Regions from separate parts of the Bacillus sp. N12A5 genome, predicted to be linked through region 2. Evidence: riboswitches for the same ligand, from Rfam matches in the RefSeq annotation. Region 2 holds a riboswitch; the other holds the start of a gene.
What was found. Region 2 has a riboswitch for cyclic di-AMP ahead of kimA (potassium transporter KimA). Riboswitches for the same ligand answer to the same signal wherever they lie in the genome.

Region 1 (10,396 bases), on a different contig from region 2:
AAAATGTGCGGCCAAAATGTTGTCTTATCACCAACTTATTCGAGTTTATTAGTAGGAATAGTGGATTGAAAGGGGTAAAACGGCCTGCTTTAATTTGCTTGATGTAACGAGCAGAGATCCATAAGTGCAGTTCTAGCCCCCTTGGCTCCAAAACACAATATCGGGGAAAAGCTTTCAGACTTTTTATGTTGTGCATGAAATTTACTCCATTGACAAAACACAATTGATTTGAAATAATGTTTGAGTATATGCTCATTCATTCACATAATTATAATAAAATAATATCATTTCCCCCGAAAGGGAGAATATTAGAATGAAAGCTAATGGTATGCAAAATCTATTAGCTTCTTTTGGTTCCAATAAATGATGTGTTTCGCATGTATTCATATAGGAAGGAATGACAACATGAAGACAAAACATTATTGGGTGATTTCTTTGCTCGCTGTTTTAGCGGTCGGGCCGGGATTGATGTCTAACACAGCATTGTCGTCAGTTCAAGGCCTTGTTCAGAAGACGGTTGGAACAAGCGGCTTCCTATCAGTAAATCCAATATTGATCGGCAATATGGCCTTTGCTTTATTAGTTCCGGCAGGACCGCTGCTGAGGAAAACATTCGGTGCCCGTCTGATCTATCTGACTTCTTTATCCGTTTTTATACTTGGTTCACTGCTCTTTGCATGCTCAAATGATGTTGCATGGATGGCGGCAGGGCGCTTTTTACAGGGAGCGGCTACAGGTGTCATGCTAATGATTATGATTCCAATGCTTGTTCTGTCATTTCCGATTGACCGCAGAAACTATGCACTGCTGGTGCTGATCGGGGGATTTTATGGCTCTGTTATCATCGGTACGATCCTAGGAACAATTGCAACAAGCTATGGCCACTGGAGATGGCTGTTTTGCATCTTTGGCGCACTATCACTGATCGGAGTCGCGTTGAGCTATTTCTTTCTTCATGATGAGCATCATGGGGCAGCAGAACAAGAACAGCCGCTCGATAGTGCGGGAATCATTTTATCTGTTTGCCTTGCCGCAACCTCAGCGGTTACATTCATTTTTCTGCAAAAATGGGGGCTTTCATCAGGTTATGTATGGACAGGTTTCGGGATTGCGTTATGTTTGCTCCTTGCTTTATTGATTGTGGAATATAAAGTGAAAAACCCGTTTATTTCTATTAAACTGATGCTGCTGCCAAAACCGGTGCTCGGGTTATTTATCATCGCTGCAGGGACGATCACGGTAGCTGTCAGCCTGTCTGCTTTTCAAGGCTTGCTCCGTCAAGTGTATGATATTTCTCAGGCGCATCTCATTCTCCTAAACTTGACTCTTTTAATCGGCGTGGCGATCGCTGCCATTTTGAGCGCTCTGTTTTATGATAAAGTCGGACCAGGGATGCTCGGTATTATCGGCGGACTCATTCTCGTGTTTGTGAATTTTCAATGGCTGCATATGCAGGATCGATCATCTCTTTATATGTTCGCGGCACTGTTTATCATGCTTGCAGCGGGAACAGGCCTGACAGTCGCCGCAGGGCTGATGGGAGCGGCTATGGGCGGACCGCTGCCAGATTTGGTCAAGAGAATGACAGCTGTTCAGTTTTTCAGATTGTTTGTCTATATGGGAGTGCCAATCCTCATCGGCTTTTTCACGAAAAAAGATGCTGCCAGACAAAGCGGCTCGCTGCAGGATTCTATGCTGACTGCTTATCATGATCTCTTCTTCATTTCTTTTGTCCTGAGCGTGCTGCTCGTTTGTCTCTCATTCTGTATGAACGCCACTGGTATGGGGCACAAGCTTGCTCATAAACCGCATGATCAAGCGAAACCGTCTGCGGAAAAGCCAGCCGTTTCAGCACAAGGACTTTCTCATAAAGTGATACATGATACAGAATATCGGAATGCACTCAGAAAGTTTAAACAGCCCAGGCTGACAAAATTAGATACATGATCAAAACCTTTTTCCATCAGGAAAAAGGTTTTTTGTTTGCAATCTTTTCCCGACTATATCCCTAAAGAATTGAAAAATATTAGAAGTGCAAGTAAAATTCTAAAAGGTAGATTCTTTTACATTCGCAATCTTTTAACTTAAAGGAAGGTTTTCATGGCCCGTAAAAAACTAAAAAAACGCAAACTCTTCATTTTACTATTTTTTATTGTATCAATTCCGCTGGCCCTGTTTGTTTTAGCAACAACTTTATCAAAGCCGATTGAAACATCGAAAGAACCTGAAGAAATTGATGAACAGCAAGTATTTATTGACAGCCTGTCCGGACATGCACAAATTCTGTATGAGAAATATCATGTCCTCCCCAGCATTACGATTGCTCAGGCCATTCTCGAGTCAGACTGGGGGAACAGTGAGCTTGCTGCTCAGGCCAACAACCTTTTTGGCGTAAAAGGAAATTATAAAGGCCATCATGTTACGATGGAAACGGATGAATTTGAAAAAGGGAAAAGAAAAACCATTCGCGCGAAGTTTCGCAAATACAGCACGTTTTTTGAATCGATGGATGACCACGCCCAATTGTTTGTCCGCGGCACATCGTGGAATAAAAAGAAGTATAAACCGGTGCTTGATGCTGAGAATTATAAGGAAGCGGCAACCGCCTTGCAAACAGCAGGATATGCTACAGACCCTGACTACGCTGACAAAATCAGCGGCATTGTGGAAAAATACGATTTAGATAAGTACGATGAGGTAAACCCATCCCTGAAATCAGTGGATTTAAACGGCTCTATCAAAGACAGTGCCGTTCAGGACGTATGGTCCAAGCCCTCTACTGATGATCAGTCTATCAGATTGACCTCTGCCCAATCTTACGTCGGCAAGGATATAAAGGTTGTTTCTAAAAAGCAGAAGGGCGAGTCAGTGTGGTACCAATTTCAAATCAATGATAAACTCATCGGCTGGGTTGATGATTCAGCTGTTGAAATAAAGGAAGCAACCTGATCCCTTTTTACTGGTATTTTTAATTTTTTGTTCCATTCCGGGGAATTTGAGGTATAATATTCCACGAAGTTATCACTTATTGACTATGCTTTCAGGAGGGAACAAAGGTGCAGAAATATAGACGTAGAAACACGGTTGCCTTTACAGTATTAGCTTATTTTACTTTTTTTGCGGGAGTATTTTTGTTTAGTATCGGACTCTATAATGCTGATAACCTGGAACTCAATGAAAAAGGGTATTACATTGCCGTTATGATACTTGTAGCAGTCGGTGCGATTCTTACACAAAAAGTGACCCGCGACAACGCGGAAGATAACGAAATCATCGCAGAGCAGGAAAAAAGACAAAATCAATCTCATATCGAATCATAAAAAAATCCGGCGCCTGGACGCCGGATTTTTTGTTATCACCCCGTAAACACTTCGCCGTCAGGGTAACGAATATTTGATTGCTCTGTTTTTGCAAATGAAAAAACGAACGTTAAAGGACCAATTCTTCCGATGAACATGATGACAATAATGATACACTTTCCAGCTGCCGTCAGTTCGGGAGTAAGCCCCATTGTAAGACCGACAGTTCCGAATGCAGAAAAGGTTTCAAACACAATTTGAATAAATGGCGCTTGTTCTGTGATAGTCAGGGCAAAAATCCCTAAAAACACGATGAACAAACTGGTGACGCTGACAGCTAAAGCTTTAATGATAATCGGATATTTAATGGAACGGCGGAAAATAACCGTTTCTTTTTTACCTCGCAAATAAGCAATCACAGACATTAAAATCACGATAAACGTAGTCAGCTTAATGCCGCTCGCCGTAGATGCGCTTCCTGCTCCGATAAACATCAAAAATAAAGTGAATACAATGGTTCCTTCTCTCATGCTTCCAAAATCGAGGGAATTGAAGCCTGCGGTTCTCGGCGTCACTGCCTGAAAATAGGAAGCCCATAATTTATCACCTATATGCAGGTGGCCAAGCGTGCCGGGGTTGCTGTACTCTAATATAAAGATCACAACCATAGCAATTGCATTCAAGATCAGCGTTCCTGTAAGCATGAGCTTTGTGTGTAAAGAAAAAGCTTTAAATCGGCGATTTTTCATAATGTCAAACAGAACCGTAAATCCGATCCCTCCTGTCATAAATAAGAAAGTAATCACAAGATTCACTGTAGGATCGCCAACGTAGCCCATCAAATTATCAGGCCACAACGAAAACCCGGCATTGTTAAAAGCAGATATCGCGTGAAACAGACTGGCAAACAAGCCGGATGACCAGCCATACTGAGGCACAAGCCTGATGGATAAAATGAGTGCTGCTATCAATTCAATACTGATCGAAAACAAAAACAGGACTTTGACAAGGCCTATGACACCGCCAATTGTCGGCTGGTTTAAGGCTTCCTGGACAAGCATTCGCTCTTTTAATCCGATTTTTTTCCCTAATATCATGACGATTAAAACGGCAAATGTCATAAATCCAAGCCCGCCGACCTGAATCAGCCCCATGATAACCGTTTGTCCGAAAAGTGTAAATTGTGTGCCGGTATCGACAACTGCAAGCCCTGTTACAGTTGTAGCGGAAGCCGCAGTAAAAAGGGCATCTATCCATGTCACTGGCTTCGTTGTGGAAATCGGAAGCAATAACAGCACGGAACCGATAATAATGGTAAGAAAAAAACCAAGTGCAAGCACTTGAGGCGGTGTAAACCGAACCCATTTGATCACTTTATCCTTTTGCAGTGTCACCTTTGTCTACATCCCTTCGTTTTCAAAACGTTTAATATCCTTTTTGTGTCCCATGATCACCAGGCAATCTTGTTCGTGAATGATGTCTTCAGGTGATGGGGATAGACGAATATCTCCATGATGTTTAATGGCCAGGATCGTACAGCCGTATTTTGCTCTTACGTTCAAATCAATAATCGACTTTGAATCTAGCTTGCGCGTTGCCAGCAGCTCGACAATACTGTACTCATCAGATAAATCAATGTAATTCAAAACATTTTCATCAGAAAGGCTTTGTGCGATTTTGACGCCCATATCCTTTTCAGGGTGAATAATGCGGTCAGCACCGATTTTTTCAAGCACCTTATGATGATAATAGTTTTGAGCCTTCACCCAAATATTCGGAATATCAAACTCCTTTAATAAAAGGGTGGTCAGCGTGCTTGCTTGAATATTCGCTCCAATGGCAACAATCACATATTCAAAATTGCGTATTCCTAATGAAAGCAATTCGTTTTCTTCGGTGGCATTGGCAATTACCGCATGAGTTGCGTAAGAAGCATACGCATTTACCTTTTCCTCGTTTATATCAATCGCAAGGACCTCGTGGCCCATTCTGTGCAGCTCTTTGCAAATGCTTCCGCCAAACCTGCCCAGCCCGATTACGGCAAATTGCTTATTTTTAATTCTTCCCAATGTTCATAACTCCCTTAGTGAATTAACGTTTTTGAAGCAAAAAAGGCCATTGCAAAGAATGGCCGATAATAGACCTCCTCTCTGTATACGCCTACGAGGTTAGCTGTCGGATTAGGGATTCAGAGTACCCCCTCTTACCTAGTAAGATTCACCCCCAATGCTGTTAATAAAACAGCCAATCGTTGGTTCCCCCGTTCGTGTTTGATTAAGCGGTAAAAGAGACTTTATGAAATTGAACACTCAAGAATTTACTCCTGTTTCAAGTGTTTGTCAATTTAAAATTTAGACCAGAAAAAAATAACGTGGATGAGAGAAAAAAAGGGGAGGGAAAGATAAAAAAGACCGGCTTAACCGGTCTTTTTTAGATTAGTTGCAGCCGCATGGCTGAGTCGGTGGAGTGCTGCGCTTAGCTACGTCAATGCTGGCTTCTGCGTAAAATTTATTTCCGATGCTCAACGATTTATTCTCCGCACGGAAAGTATATGTACCAGCGGCAGGAAGTGTTTTGTTATTCAGTTTTAATTTAAATTCGCCAGCTCCTAACAAATCAAGTGCCAGAGGAATTCTTACTGTTTTCCCGTTGTTGAGGATCTGTGTTGTACGCAAAGCATTTCCGTTTAACGTGTCTTTCGTATTTGCAGTAAATCCGCTTGGCAATGTAAATTCCATAACGCCAAGGCTGAGAAGCGTGTTTGGGCGATACGTCAATTCAATATCAGAGAAAGACCATTCAGTTTTGCTTGCCCCTGTGATTGTGGCAAACAATGAAGCTGATGACTGTGTTCTCATAGTAGACTCAGTATGAGCTGAAGGTGATTTAGATTCAGCCGCGAAAGAAGCTGTAGGTGCAGAAACGAGTAAACCGAGACTTAATGCACTGATTGCCAAAGAAGATAATAATTTGCGTTTCATAATCAAATTCCCCCTAAATAGTTATGAAATAGACAGGCCTGCCCGCTATTCACCTCCTCTGAACGGCCAAATACAAATTTTACCTACATAAAATTACCATCAAATATTTTGGAAGTAAATGGGGTGTTTTTCCCGTATTTTTCAAATTTGTAGTAATTACGTATAAACGGACAAAAAAACGCCCGGCTTCCCAGGCGTTTTCTGTGTTACTTTTCCTTGATCGGTATAAACTTAAAAATTTCCCCGCTCTGCACCGATTCAGCAAGCCGTTTCAGCCAGTCATAGTAGGCTTTAGAGCTTTCCAGCTGCTCGTATAGCTGCAGCGCTTCATTTTTCACATCCTCATTGAGACCTTCCTTGCTCAAAATCTTTTGTAAATCTGCCTGAGCTTCCTCAATCGCTGCTACATTTACTTGGACTTCCCGCTCCCATTTAGGCGGAAAGAAATTAGTGAAAAATTTAAAGAAATCTTTTTCAGCCACAAATGTATGCTTGCGGATGCCCCGATGAAATGTCTTTTTCACTACATTTAAGTCTTGAAGCTTTTTGACACCTGTGCTCATGCTTGGCTTACTCATTTGCAATTCCTCGCGCATTTCGTCAAGCGTCATTTCATCCCTCATATACATCGTCCCATATAAAATCCCGACACTGCGGGTAATTCCGTAAAGATCCATCGTTTCAGCAATGGAGTCGATAACAAGATCCCGTGCCTGTTCTATAGCTGTAACTTCTGGATTTTCATCCATACTGACCCTCTTTTCCTTTAGAAAATTAAATTCGTTAAGTTATTTCTTTATGTTCTTTATCTTAACGAAACATAAAGAAAAGTCAAAATGAAAAATTAAATGGGGCTTTGACAGTTTAAAAACCATATGTTAGATTAAGGTTGTTAAAAACGTTAAATTTTTATTTAACAAACTTTATTTACGTCAAGGAGGCTTATATGAGTCAAACATTATACATTGACGGAGCATGGATCAGTGCCGAAAAAGAGCAGATCCGCAGCATTATTAATCCATTTAATCAAGAAGAAATTGCAACCGTAAGCGAGGGAGGGCGAGAGGACGCCATCAAGGCAATAGCAGCCGCGCGAAAAGCATTTGACAAAGGAGAATGGCCATCTCTATCCGGGCTAGAACGCGGAAACATTGTTCTGAAAATTGCGGAATTAATCAGGCGCGATCTTGATGAGCTGGCTGAGCTTGAATCGCTTGATACGGGAAAAACACTCGAAGAAAGCAAGGCCGATATGGACGATATCGCTAATGTTTTTCAATATTACGCCGGATTAGCAGACAAAGATGGCGGAGAGATCATTTCATCTCCAATCCCTGATTCAGAAAGCAAAATCATCAGAGAGCCAATTGGGGTTTGCGGCCAGATTACGCCGTGGAATTATCCGCTCCTGCAAGCAAGCTGGAAAATCGCGCCCGCACTGGCTGCAGGAAACACGATCGTCATGAAGCCGAGTGAGATCACGCCGCTGACGACAATCAAAGTCTTTAAGCTGATGGAAGAAGCCGGCGTTCCAAAAGGTGTCGCAAATCTTGTTCTGGGACCGGGAGCCACAGTGGGTGACGAGCTTGCTGCAAACAAAGATGTTGATTTGATTTCGTTTACGGGTGGAATCGAAACAGGCAAAAAAATCATGCGGGCGGCAAGCGGAAACGTCAAAAAAATTGCGCTTGAACTTGGCGGAAAAAATCCAAATATCGTTTTCAAGGATGCAGATCTAGAGGTTGCGGTCGATCAGGCATTAAACGCTGTATTTTTCCACGCCGGCCAAGTATGCTCAGCCGGTTCGCGTTTGCTTGTTGAAGATGCCATTCATGATCAATTTTTGGCGGAGCTGGTTAAACGGGCAAAACGCATAAAACTCGGAAATGGTTTTCACGCAGAGACAGAAAGCGGCCCGCTTATTTCGGCGGAGCACAGGGCAAAAGTAGAAAAATATGTAGAGATCGGGATAGAAGAAGGCGCGAAGCTGGAGACAGGAGGAAAACGACCGGAAGACCCTGCGCTGCAAAACGGCTTTTTCTATGAACCTACTATTTTCTCAAACTGTAAATCTGACATGAGAATTGTTCAGGAAGAAGTTTTCGGGCCTGTATTGACCGTCGAAACCTTCAGTTCGGAAGAAGAGGTAATCGCGCTTGCAAATGATACCATCTACGGCTTGGCCGGAGCGGTATGGTCAAAAGATATTGAAAAGTGTGAACGCGTAGCAGCACGCCTGAGAATGGGAACTGTTTGGATTAACGATTTCCATCCGTACTTTGCACAGGCGCCATGGGGCGGCTATAAGCAATCCGGGTTCGGGCGCGAGCTTGGAAAAATAGGCCTTGAAGAATACACAGAAGTCAAACACGTGTATCGCAATACAAAACCGGCAGCGGTTAATTGGTTCAATTCATAAGAGGGGGAGATTGATGATGACGTTAAATATGAAGGTAGAAAGCATGCAGAAATTCCATACATTTGAAATTCCGACTGTGATTAAGCATGGAATCGGAGCCATCAAGCATACAGGTGAGGAAGTAGCTGCACTGGGCGTTTCAAAAGCGCTCCTTGTCACAGACCCAGGGATTTATAAAGCCGGTGTTGCTGATCCCGTAATCGAATCACTTAAAGAAGCAGGCATTGAAGTGGTGCTCTTTCATAAAGTTGAGCCAAATCCGCCTGTCCGTCTGGTGAATGAAGGGTCTCAGTTATACAAAAAAGAGAACTGTAATGGTTTAGTGGCAGTCGGTGGCGGAAGCTCCATGGATACAGCGAAAGCCATCGGAGTAGAAGCAACTCACGAAGGAAGCGTGCTTGATTATGAAGCGGCAGATGGAAAAAAACCGCTGGAAAACCGCATTCCTCCGCTGACGACCATTCCGACAACAGCCGGAACAGGATCAGAAGTAACCCAATGGGCGGTTATCACAGATGAAGAAAGAGAATTCAAATTTAACACGGGCGGCCCGCTGATCGCAGCGCACTTGACCATCATTGATCCTGAGCTTCATATTTCAATGCCTCCGCATGTAACAGCCATGACGGGAATTGATGCGCTTGCTCATGCCATTGAGTGCTATACAATGAAATTTGCACAGCCAATCACGGATGCAGTTGCCTTAATGGCGATTGAATACGCCGCTCATTACATTAAAAGAGCATTTGCTGACGGAGAGGATCTGGAAGCGAGATACGGAATGGCGCAGGCTGCAATGCTTGCAGGTCTATCTTACGGCAGTGAATCAGCAGGTGCGGCCCATGCGATGAGCCAAACGCTCGGCGGTATTATCCCAGTTGCACACGGTCAATGTGTGGCGGCGATGATGGGCCCTGTCATGGAATACAACTGGAAGGGCTACCCTGAGAAGTTCGCGCGGATTGCAAAAGCGTTCGGTATTGATACAAGCCAGATGACAACAGAAGAAGCTGCCAAAGCATCTGTCAACTGGATGTATGACCTGGTCGAAGAATTAGAAGTACCGACTTTAGAAGAACAGGGAGTATCACCTGATATGATCGAACGCTTGTCAAAAGAAGCAATGAAAGACCCGCAAACCTTCGGGAACCCTAGAGATTTAAATGAAAAAGCATACAATTGGATCTATAAGCGCTGCTTTAACCTGACGCCTAAAACAGTATAATTAAAATCCCGCTCCTTTACAGAGCGGGATTTTTTTGGATAATGAAGGATAGATTGAAAATTTAGATAAGAAGGAAGGTGCCGGCTGATGTGGAAGCGTATGACTGCAAAAACGGAAGGCTTATATATTGCAGATACAGAAAGCTTCGTAACAAAGCAAATGGACAAGCTTGATTTTGATTATGGCGGCATTCCCGGCGACTTGCATTTTGGCCTGACCAAAAAAGCGGGGGCCAGAGAACCGATGTTTTCAAGAGGGACTGAAATTTTTAACCGCAGACAAATTTCTATTGTTTCAATAGAGGAATGCAATGAAATCGCTTTAGAAATGGGAGTGCCGAGAATTTTGCCGGAATGGCTCGGGGCGAATGTGGCAGTCAGCGGTATACCAGATCTCACTTCAATAAAAGAAGGAAGCCGGCTCATTTTTCCAAGCGGAGCTGCTTTGCTGAGTGAGGGAGAAAATGACCCGT
Region 2 (10,396 bases):
ACATTTTTATATGTACGATCTTGATCGTAGTCTTTTAATTCCTGCAAAATCGACTTTTTGCCGACAACATCAGCCGATGTCAGCTGCAAACATTTTACGATGAAGACCCGCTCTTTTTTCTCCTTTGGATCATAGCCGTAAGCAACCGCGATATCCTGCAGCGTTTTTAGCGACAGGCCAAGCACGGCCGGAATATCAGCCGCCAGCGTAAACACGCCGCCCACACCCGTGGTCGCGCCTTGAACAGTTGCAGCGTTGATTCTGTTTTTGCCCATCCCTTCCGCAATTTCATCCATGACAGAAAGAGGCGCTTTTTGTACATCTTCGAGTGATTCGAAGATCTCCTCCGGCAGTTTCTTTTGAAACATGTTGATTATTTGTTTTTCAGAAGTCAGGTATTGCCCTCCTGTTTGAACAAAGCTGCCGACCTCATCCAAGAGCTTGCCGATTTTTTTCTGGATGAATTCCGGCGTCAGCTTGTCCAGCAGCTGAAACGGGAGACGGCTGAGCTTTTCCCAAAACCAGACTTTTTGCTGATCTCTTTCCCATTTCTCTATTTCTTTTAACTGCTGCTGTAAGTCTTCTTTTCGTTCTGTTATCACCCAACTCGCACTTCCCTTCCGAATTCTACTATATAGTATACCTTCATTTTCTCAGAAACGTTTTTATTTTTCGCCTGCGGGTACCATTTTTATAAAAAGAAAAGGAGTGATGGACATGCCTTGGTCGATGAAGGATTATCCAGCTTCATTAAAAAATCTCGAAAAGCCGGTGAAGAAGAAAGCGATTGACATTGCGAATGCGATGATTGATGAGGGCTATGAGGAAGGACGCGCGATTCCGATTGCGACAAGCAAAGCAAAGGAATGGGCGGAAAATGCCTCTAAAGAAGAAATTGATGATTTCCTCAAGCACGATGATGAGACAGAACGCGATAAAGATTCAATCAGAAGCAACGGTCCTGAGCTCATGGATAAAGCAGAGCATGTCATCAAGCATAAAGACGGCTGGGCGGTCAAAGCCGAGGATGCCAAACGTGTGTCTGAGATCAAGGATACAAAGAAAGAAGCCATTGAAAGGGCAAAGGAGATCGCAGCGAATAAAGGCACTGATGTCATTGTTCATTTGGCTGACGGCAGCGTACAGCGAAAGATCAAAACAGGATCGTCATAAAGCAATATGCTTTTCCGTGTTTCGGATTTGGCAGGATCGGTTATTGATCAGTAAATCATTTATGAGAGGTGAGCATAATGCTTAGCTTTTTGGTTTCATTAGTCGTAGCTATCGTCATCGGATTAATCGGTAGCGCCATCGTGGGAAATCGGATGCCGGGAGGAATTTTCGGCTCTATGATTGCCGGTCTGATCGGCGCATGGATCGGACACGGGCTCCTTGGCACTTGGGGACCTAGCCTCGGCGGCTTTGCTATTTTCCCGGCAATCATTGGGGCCGCCATCTTCGTATTCTTGCTGAGCCTCGTATTCCGCGGACTGCGGAAAGAAGCTTAAACCTATTTAATACAGGGGGCATCGTTTCGAACTGAAACGATGTCTTTTTATTTATGGGACCTTATCCGAATTCCTACATATCATGTTACATAACAGGGGAAAATTTGAGAGTGTATTTTAAACATCTTCGGTTGACAAGAAACCCGGATGGTCATATGATGTAGATAAAATAATTTGGTTTAAGGAAACTCTTTGTTGTATGGCAAAAACAATCAGAATTCAGGTGAGACATGATGAACAAGGACATCACAGCACAATCTCCCCGTTCCAAAGCAGTCCAAGATGCGCTTGACGGGAAAAGCAGAGGATTCAGAGGACTGCTCCCATTTCTGGGCCCTGCGTTTATAGCAGCCATCGCCTATATTGATCCCGGCAACTTCGCAACGAATATATCGGCGGGTTCTAAATACGGATATATGCTGCTATGGGTGATTTTATTTTCTAATATCATGGCGCTTTTAATCCAATCACTTTCCGCCAAACTCGGTATTGCGACAGGCAAAAATCTGCCTGAGGTTGCCCGCGAAGAATTCCCGAAGCCTGTCTCCATCGGATTATGGATTCAGGGCGAGCTGGTCATTATTGCAACTGATCTGGCGGAATTTATCGGAGCGGCTCTGGGACTGTATTTGCTGTTCGGCATCCCGATGCTTGAAGCGTCAATTATAGCGGCGATCGGCTCTTTCGCGATATTGGAGCTTCAGCGCCGCGGTTATCGCTCACTTGAAGCCGGAATTGCCGGTATGCTGTTTGTAGTGGTAATCGCCTTTGCACTGCAGACCTTTTTCGCAAAGCCTGATGCCGCGTCAGTGATGAAGGGCCTTTTTGTTCCGGCGTTTCACGGCACTGACAGTGTGCTTCTCGCAGCGGGTATTCTCGGCGCAACCGTTATGCCGCACGCCATTTATTTACACTCTGCCCTTACACAGCGGCGGGTGGTCGGCAAAACGGATGCGGAACGGAAAAAAATCTTCAGATTCGAATTTATTGATATTTTAATAGCGATGTTGATTGCAGGTGCTATTAATGCGAGTATGCTGATTGTGGCTGCCGCTCTATTTTTCAAAAACGGGCTGTTTGTCGAGGATCTTGACGTCGCATTTCAACAATTCGGGCAACTTGTCAGCCCTGTGTCAGCGGTTTTATTTGGGATCGGGCTGCTCGTTGCTGGACTATCCAGCTCGTCTGTCGGCACACTGTCAGGCGACGTGATCATGCAAGGATTTATCAACTACCGCATCCCGCTGTATGTACGGCGTTTTATCACGATCATTCCGCCGATCCTGATCATCGCGTCAGGCGTCAATCCGACGACCGCTCTCGTGCTGAGCCAGGTTGTACTCTCCTTCGGCATCGCGTTTGCCTTAATCCCGCTTATTATGTTTACAAGCAATAAACGGATTATGGGGCCGCTTATCAACGCCAAATGGGTCACAGTAGTGTCCTGGCTGATCGCTGTATTGATCGTCGCTTTGAATGTGTTTTTAATTATTGATACGTTCCGTTAGAAAAAAACCGGCTGTTTGAAGGCCGGTTTTTTTCTTGTTGTCCAAAGCTCGTTCATATCCTTTTTGACAGAAATTTGTTATGATAGAAGAAAAAATCGGAGTTTTGATAATGTCAGTATTTATTCTGTTTTATTTGTGGATTGTACCTATTGTAATCGGAATTTTATGTTCTGTTGCTGCCTATAAATCCAAGGGAAAAATGAGAGTCGCGCCCGGCATTGCCATGATCGTGCTCAGTATCATCTCCTTGATCACCGCGTTTACGGCCGGACACACGAATTTCCACGTGTTTATCGGCGGCATGTTTTTATTCGGCACCTTATTGGTTGGTTCTGCATTTCCGTTCTTTTTCGGGCTTAAGAAAAAAGAGAAATAGCTCGGTAAGGTTTGACAAGAATAAACATATGAAACATACAAGGACAAATGCATCTTTTTGCTGTGAAAAAAGATGCATTTGTCCTTTTTTTCGTTTGGAGGTTTGGAGTATGGCGATAATGAGGAAAGGCTTCTAAATCATTCCTGAACATATAACGATAATTTTTAGGCGTAAACATGTTATTCTCCTCTTACAAAAACCACATGTATTTCCAACGCAAAAAAACAGGGGCTTCTAAGGGCCCCTGTTTTTTAGAATAACCGTTTCAAACTTTTCTTCAGTGACGGCATTTCGATTTTTTGGTTTTCAAAGAAATTTTTCAGCATGTACTTGCTAAAGCCTTTTGCCTGTCCGTAGGTGATTTTGCCAGGCAGCGGCGGTTCATTTCCGATCATGACGTCCACAACGGTCGGCTGGTCAGAGTGCAGCGCCTCATGGAAAGCCGGCGCAAGCTCTTCCGCTTTGGTCACTTTGATGCCCTTTGCTCCGCAGCTTTCTGCAAATGCGGCATAGTCGACATTTTGAAGTTTTGTGACATAGTCGATATTGCCTTTGACCTGCTGCTCATATTCGATCATGCCAAGATTTTCGTTGTTTAAAATCACAACGGTGATCGGGAGCTTGTATTTGACTGCGGTCGGGAGATCCTGCATGACCATAGAAAAGCCCCCGTCACCGCAGACCGCGATCGCCTGTCGCTCCGGTTCGGCCAAGCTTGAGGCAATTGCTCCCGGCAGTCCGCAGCCCATTGTCGCAAGCCAGCTGGAAACAATGAAATCCTGGTTCGCGTTCATTTTGAAATGACGTGCCATCCAAACGGTAACAGTGCCGACATCTACAGAGAGCACTGCATCTTCGGCTGCCGCTTCCTGAAGGCGTGCCACGACCTGCTGGGGTTTAAGCGGTGTTGCCGCCTCTGTCTCATCTTTTTCAATTTCGTTCCACCAATGCTGCATATGTTCCGTGCAGGCATTCAGGAATCTTCTGTCTTCCTTCCGTTCAATATACTCTGTCAATTCACGCAGACCCAGAGCCGAATCACAAACAAGGCCTGCTGTCACCGGATAGCGCTTTCCGATTTTCGCCGGGTCTGAATCAAGCTGGATCGCCGGCGTGTCATCAGGCAAATAATCGCGGTACGGAAATGAAGTCCCGAGCATGATTAATAAATCACATTCCTCCATTGCCTCGTAAGCCGGCTTTGTGCCGATCTGCCCGAGGTTGCCGAGAAAATGCGGATGCTGATCGGGAACAACGCCTTTTGCCGGAAGCGTGACAACGATCGGGGCGGCCGCTTTGTCTGCAAACTCCAGCAGCTCGCGTTTCGCCTTTTTCATTCCCTGCCCCGCCAAAATAATTGGCTTCTTGGCGTTATTTATATATTGCGCACAAGTGACGAGCTGTTCTTTTTTCGGCTCAAGATTCCCTTCAATATAGACTGGTGAAGTGTACACTGGTTCTCGTTTGATTTTCTCCGCAAACAAATCATCTGACACGCTCAATACCGCGACGCCTTTTTTGCTGTAGGCGGTGCGAATCGCCTGATTCAAGAGATCCGGCAGCGATTCTGCGCTATGTACCTCCCTGTTGAAGACAGCCACGTCCTCAAACATTTGCTCAAGCTTGATCTCCTGAAAATAATCCCGTCCTACCTCGCCTGATGAGACCTGTCCTGCAATCGCCAGCACAGGGGCGCCGTCCGCTTTTGCATCATATAAACCATTTAATAAGTGAACCGCACCCGGCCCTGCGATCGACAGGCAGACGCCGATCTTGCCGGTGAGTTTTGCCTCAGCCGCGGCTGCCAGCGCTGCCACCTCTTCATGGCGGGTTTGAATGAATTCCAACTGATTTCTTTCGTGTCTTAATTCTTCAATAAATTCATTTATACTGTCTCCGGGGATGCCGTAAACATGATCAACTCCCCATTGCTCAAGCAGTTCTGCCATTGCTTGTCCTGCAGTTTTGTGTGCCATGACGTATCCTCCTTTTTCCTTTTTTCAATACCACAGGAGAAAGGCTTTAAAACCCGGAGACTTTATCGTTTGCTAAGTCTTCTTTTGAGCAGGTCAATCGCCGCAAGCATGCCGCAGTCCTTGAGAGTGACATTTACATCTCGAGCACCATTCATGAAATCTTTGATTTGCCTTTTTCGGTTTGGCACCATAAAAAGCGGCAAACGCTGCGGAGAAAACCACTTCAAACCTGCTGTCTCCATGCCGTTTGCAATTGCTCGTCCACCTGTTATGTTTCCCGGCAAACACATACTGTTCATCTTGAAACTTGGGTCTTTGATAGACACCAATTTTTGCTGAAAGCATTGCGTTGTACCCCGTTTCTTCCAATACCTCCCTGACTGCAGCTGCCTCTGCTGTTTCACTAAGATCAACCCTGCCGCCCGGCAGATCCCATAAAGGAACGTCTTTTCGTTTAACCAGCAGAATCTGATGCTTCTCGTTCGATAGAATGACAAATGCGCCTTGTGTATCCATTTTACTTCTCCTCTTTTTCCGCAAAAAAAGACCAAGGTGATCCCCTTGGTCCTAGATCTTTACTTTTTAAAATGATACGGCAGTGTGGCAACGATTATGTCCTTTTTCCAGAACAGCCGAACTCTGAGGAGGAAGGCTGATTGGTTGTGAAGGATGGTGTGCCAGCGTTTTTTCGTAATAAACTGCGGAAACAGCACCATGACGGAAAACTGCTCCTTCTTCGCTTTTGCTTCTACTGTTTCCAAAAACTTATCAAACGGATGGACAAGGCTTCTGTACGAGGAGTGAAGCGTAACGAGACGCACTCCGTTATTGAGCTCTTCCCAGCGCTTTTCGACTTTCTTTTCCTGTTCTCTGTCAAATGACACGTGAACGGCAATCACCTGATCGGACAATGACTTCGCGTATTGAATCGATTTTTGCACAACGGTGGTGACACCGGCTACAGGCACAATCACAACCGTGCCCTTGATTTCTTCCGGCTGTTTGTCTACGATGCGAAGCTGTTCGCCGACAGCGGTGTAATGATTTTTAATCGCAAAAAACAACAGAACGACGATAGGCATAAAGATTAAAACAGGCCATACAACATTAAACTTCGTCACAAACAGGATCGACAGAACCATAAACGATATCAAAGCGCCGCAAGAGTTGATCAGCATTTTTCCGATCCAGCCCTTTGGTTTTTGCTTGATCCATTTGATGCACATGCCGGTTTGCGAAAGCGTAAATGGAATAAATACGCCGACAGCATATAACGGAATTAAGTGCTCTGTCTGTCCGCCGAATAACAGGATGAGCACAATGGAAGCAACGCCTAAAAAGATAATCCCATTTGAGAAGCCTAGGCGGTCGCCTCTGACTGTAAACATACGCGGCATATATTGGTCTCTCGCCAGGTTGAAGGCAAGCTGCGGGAAGGCTGAAAATCCCGTGTTTGCCGCAAGAATCAAAATAAGCGATGTGACACCTTGGATGACATAGTAGAACACATTCCGCCCAAAGGTTTCGGACGCAATTTGTGAAACCACCGTTTCATCAGGCTTTGGCGCCGTTCCATATCCGTATGCCAACACTGTAATGCCGGCAAACAGAATGGCCAGCAAAATCCCCATCATTGCAAGCGTTCTTGCTGCATTTCGTGCAGGCGGGTTTTTGAATGCAGGAATCGCGTTAGAAATGGCCTCAACCCCGGTCAGCGCTGAGCAGCCAGATGAGAAAGCCTTCAGCAGTAAAAACAGCGTAATACCCGCTACCGGTGTGCCGAGCGGTGTATGATGGACTGGCTGGTCAATTTGCCCCGTCATGAGTTTAAACAACCCGACTGCAATGAGCACCAAAAGCGCCACCACAAACAGGTAAACCGGATAGGCAAGAATTGATGCCGATTCCGAGAGTCCGCGCAGGTTCAAAATCATAATGACTAACACCAGAAAAACAGCGATCGGCACATGGTAATCATGCAATGCAGGAAAGGCTGACGTGATGGCGTCGGTACCTGCGGAAATACTGACTGCTACTGTTAAAATATAATCGACAAGCAGTGAGCCGCCTGCGATCAATCCCGGCTTTTCACCGAGGTTTTCTCTTGAAACGACATACGCCCCGCCGCCCTGCGGGTAAGCGTAAATAATCTGCCTGTATGAAAGAATCAGTGCGAGCAGCAATATGAGAACGCCAACCGCAATCGGAATAGAGTACCAAAATGCGGCAGCACTGATTGTTGCCAAAATGATCAAAATTTGTTCTGTCCCGTATGCAACAGATGACAGCGCATCTGAGGAAAGCATTGCCAAGGCTTTTAATTTCGTCAGCTTTTGCTCTCCAGCTGCTTGAGATTTTAATGGTTTCCCAATCAAAAAACGTTTGATTGAATGATACATCGATGTCTTCCCCTTTTTATTACTCATTTTTCAATGAAAACAATAAACCATCAGCATCCTGCTCTCACATTTTGCAATAGTCCTTTCTGCTATGATGTCTCTGTATGCGATTTACATTCAAAAAAATGAACGGCAAAAAACACAGAGGCAAACGGATGCCCCTGTGCCATTACATCGAACACAGGTTTCATTCATCTCCTCTCACGAACGCTTACGAGGTTAGCTGACGGATTCGGGCATATGAGAGTTAGCCCTACCTAAAAAGGATTCACCCCAACGGCAAAAAAGCCGTTCTGATTGGGTCCCCCGCTCTGATTTCAGATTAAGCGATTTGTTTTATAAAAGAGATCATACTCCCGTTCTCGCACGTTGTAAAGGGGCTTTCGGCTGGACGAGAAAAAATAAAATGACAGGTTCCACAAATGGAATTTACATACCAAAAACAAAAAAACAGAGGCTAGATTGCCTCTGTTTTATTCTGTATCTGTCTTTCTTTTTCTGCGTCTTATTACGGCAATCCAAATGAACACTGCCGCAACCACCATAATGAGGGCCAGCACACCAATATACATCCATTTCTGGTTATGATCCTGGGATGGCTGTTCTGCGCTGGAACTGTTTGCTTCTGATTTGAGCTGCTGGTGGTTTGTAAACACCTGCTGGCTATTTGTTTCATTCACGACGGTTGATGAGTCATCGGTGCTGTTCAAATAATTAATGATTTCTTTCGTGACGGCCGTGCCATTTCCTGCTGACGGTGCAAAGACGGCCATTGTGTAGCCTGAATCCCAAATAGATGCTTGGGTAAATGCTACTTGTTTTGTCGTCTCATTCAGCATCTCAAACCCTGATACATCAAACGAACCGTTCTTCGCTTGCGGCACAAGCAGATCTGATGATTTCTCCTTTAGAAGAGGAAATTGATTGATGCCCCCTATGAAAATGAGGTTCCGCCCCTTGGCATCATTTGCTGTTACGTCAGATGATTTCTTTATCGTATATGAATGCTGTGCTTCGCTGCCAAAGGACTCTGTTACGAGAGAAAGCTCCTTAAGCTTCGATTGGCTTACGTTATCAGGAAGCAGAATCAGCGTTGTCTGTTCCTGATGTCCGGCGTAAGGAAGCGGCCACTCTTGAAAATCTGCTGACGGAGACATGCCTTTGATGGCGTATGATAATGTACTGTTTTTATCGATAAAAACCCACTTTTCTTCATCAGTCGTATTGCAAGGGTTGTTTTCCTTTAAACCGGTCGTGACAAACTGAATATCAATGTAGCGGTTTTTTTGCAACAGCTTAGGGTCCACTTTCACTGTGACATGATAGAATCCGTTTTTATCTTCTTTTCCTAATTCATCAAGCCGGACCGAGTGCGGCTGGCCGTTGATCATCACTTTCAGTTCTGCAGCCTGAGAGGCTGACTCGTTTTCAGCCGTTGAGGCTTGAATCGTTTCGGACTTCTTTAGTTTAAGCGACAGCTTCGCTGATTGTTTTTGATCTAAAACCGCCGATGCAGGGTAAAAGTAATGGGCGGAAGATGTTTTGTCAGCTCCAATTGTGATGTCATCCGCTCCAAAATTTTCGAGAGTCAGCTTATTGCTTTCCTTTTTATCAGCCTGCTGAAGTTTGCTGATAGAGAGTGTATCGCCGCTGAGCTGGCCTGTGTAAGCTTGATCCGTAATGACGCTGATTTTTTCAGTGAGAACGTCAGCGGACGCCGCTTGCGCAAACAGAACCGGCTGCTGTTTTCCCCCTGCTTTCAGCACCCGCTCCGCAAGCAGAAGGTTTTCTCCTTTTGCCTGTAAGCCGGCCTGTTTCATCAGCTTTTTCACCTTGCTGTTCCAATGCTTGTCCACCCCGATGAAAATCGTCGGCTTGTCGATTTTTTTCAGTTCAGATTCCGTGAGATACGAAATGCTGACACTGCTGTCCACGGTTTTTAAATACCCCTCTGTTTTCACTGCGGCTTCAATTTCCGCCGAACTTGGGTCATCTGGTATGACAATAGCGGTTTTTTCCGCTGTATTTCCCGATTGGGCGAAAGGATACGGATAATGGTCCAGCGATGTTCCTTTCGCTTCACTGCTGTCTGCCAGCGTCAGGCGGCTGTCCGGATAAATTTTGATCCAGTTGCCGGACGTATCCTGTCTGACGCACACGCCCTCTTTCATCACGCCGTAAAATTTCAGCGATACATTGTGATAGCCTTGAGATGACTGGCTTTTATTCAGGTCCAGCTTCACTGTTTTCCGTTTGGCATCGCCATCAAGCTTTAAGGTTTTGACCGGTTCATCGTCAATGACAGCCGTTAATGATGATGGAGAAATTAAAAGATTTGATGCCTCGTACTCAATCACCAATTGCTGATTGCCTGAAGAAGCGCCTGCCGGGATTTGATACGTCAGCTCTGCGCTGTCTTTTGAGCCGTACAATGTAATCAGGTCGCTTGTCAGCACCTGCTGTTTGGCTTGTTCTTGGCTGCTTTTTCCAAGAAGCGCGCCGCTGACCTGCACCTCTTTGGCAAAAGCCGTTTGTCCGGCCATCGCCAGCAGCATGAAGCTTGTAAGAAAAATCATTATTTGTTTCAAAAAGGTCACCCGCTCTTATGTTGATTGTATCGTTCTGTTTT

Region 1: another riboswitch for cyclic di-AMP. It lies ahead of ktrA (potassium uptake protein KtrA); the one in region 2 lies ahead of kimA (potassium transporter KimA).

Annotation. Positions count from the first base shown of each region.
Region 1 covers NZ_JALAMR010000011.1:4,799-15,194, reverse strand. The annotation lists gene MOC09_RS13565 (MFS transporter) at 406-1,947, shown strand; gene lytG (exo-glucosaminidase LytG) at 2,101-2,949, shown strand; gene MOC09_RS13555 (YiaA/YiaB family inner membrane protein) at 3,057-3,320, shown strand; gene ktrB (Ktr system potassium transporter KtrB) at 3,356-4,693, opposite strand; gene ktrA (potassium uptake protein KtrA) at 4,700-5,368, opposite strand; cyclic di-AMP (ydaO/yuaA leader) riboswitch at 5,441-5,590, opposite strand; gene bslA (biofilm surface layer hydrophobin BslA) at 5,735-6,280, opposite strand; gene cudC (choline uptake/conversion transcriptional regulator CudC) at 6,487-7,029, opposite strand; gene betB (betaine-aldehyde dehydrogenase) at 7,227-8,699, shown strand; gene gbsB (choline dehydrogenase) at 8,716-9,924, shown strand; gene MOC09_RS13520 (MOSC domain-containing protein) at 10,012-10,396, shown strand, end outside.
Region 2 covers NZ_JALAMR010000018.1:32,982-43,377, forward strand. The annotation lists gene MOC09_RS17675 (EcsC family protein) at 1-602, opposite strand, end outside; gene MOC09_RS17680 (DUF2188 domain-containing protein) at 718-1,173, shown strand; gene MOC09_RS17685 (GlsB/YeaQ/YmgE family stress response membrane protein) at 1,251-1,508, shown strand; gene MOC09_RS17690 (Nramp family divalent metal transporter) at 1,739-3,016, shown strand; gene MOC09_RS17695 (hypothetical protein) at 3,126-3,392, shown strand; gene MOC09_RS17700 (pyruvate oxidase) at 3,644-5,368, opposite strand; partial or broken gene MOC09_RS17705 (NUDIX hydrolase) at 5,431-5,884, opposite strand; gene kimA (potassium transporter KimA) at 5,944-7,767, opposite strand; cyclic di-AMP (ydaO/yuaA leader) riboswitch at 7,961-8,106, opposite strand; gene MOC09_RS17715 (cellulose biosynthesis cyclic di-GMP-binding regulatory protein BcsB) at 8,241-10,355, opposite strand; gene MOC09_RS17720 (glycosyltransferase family 2 protein) at 10,361-10,396, opposite strand, start outside.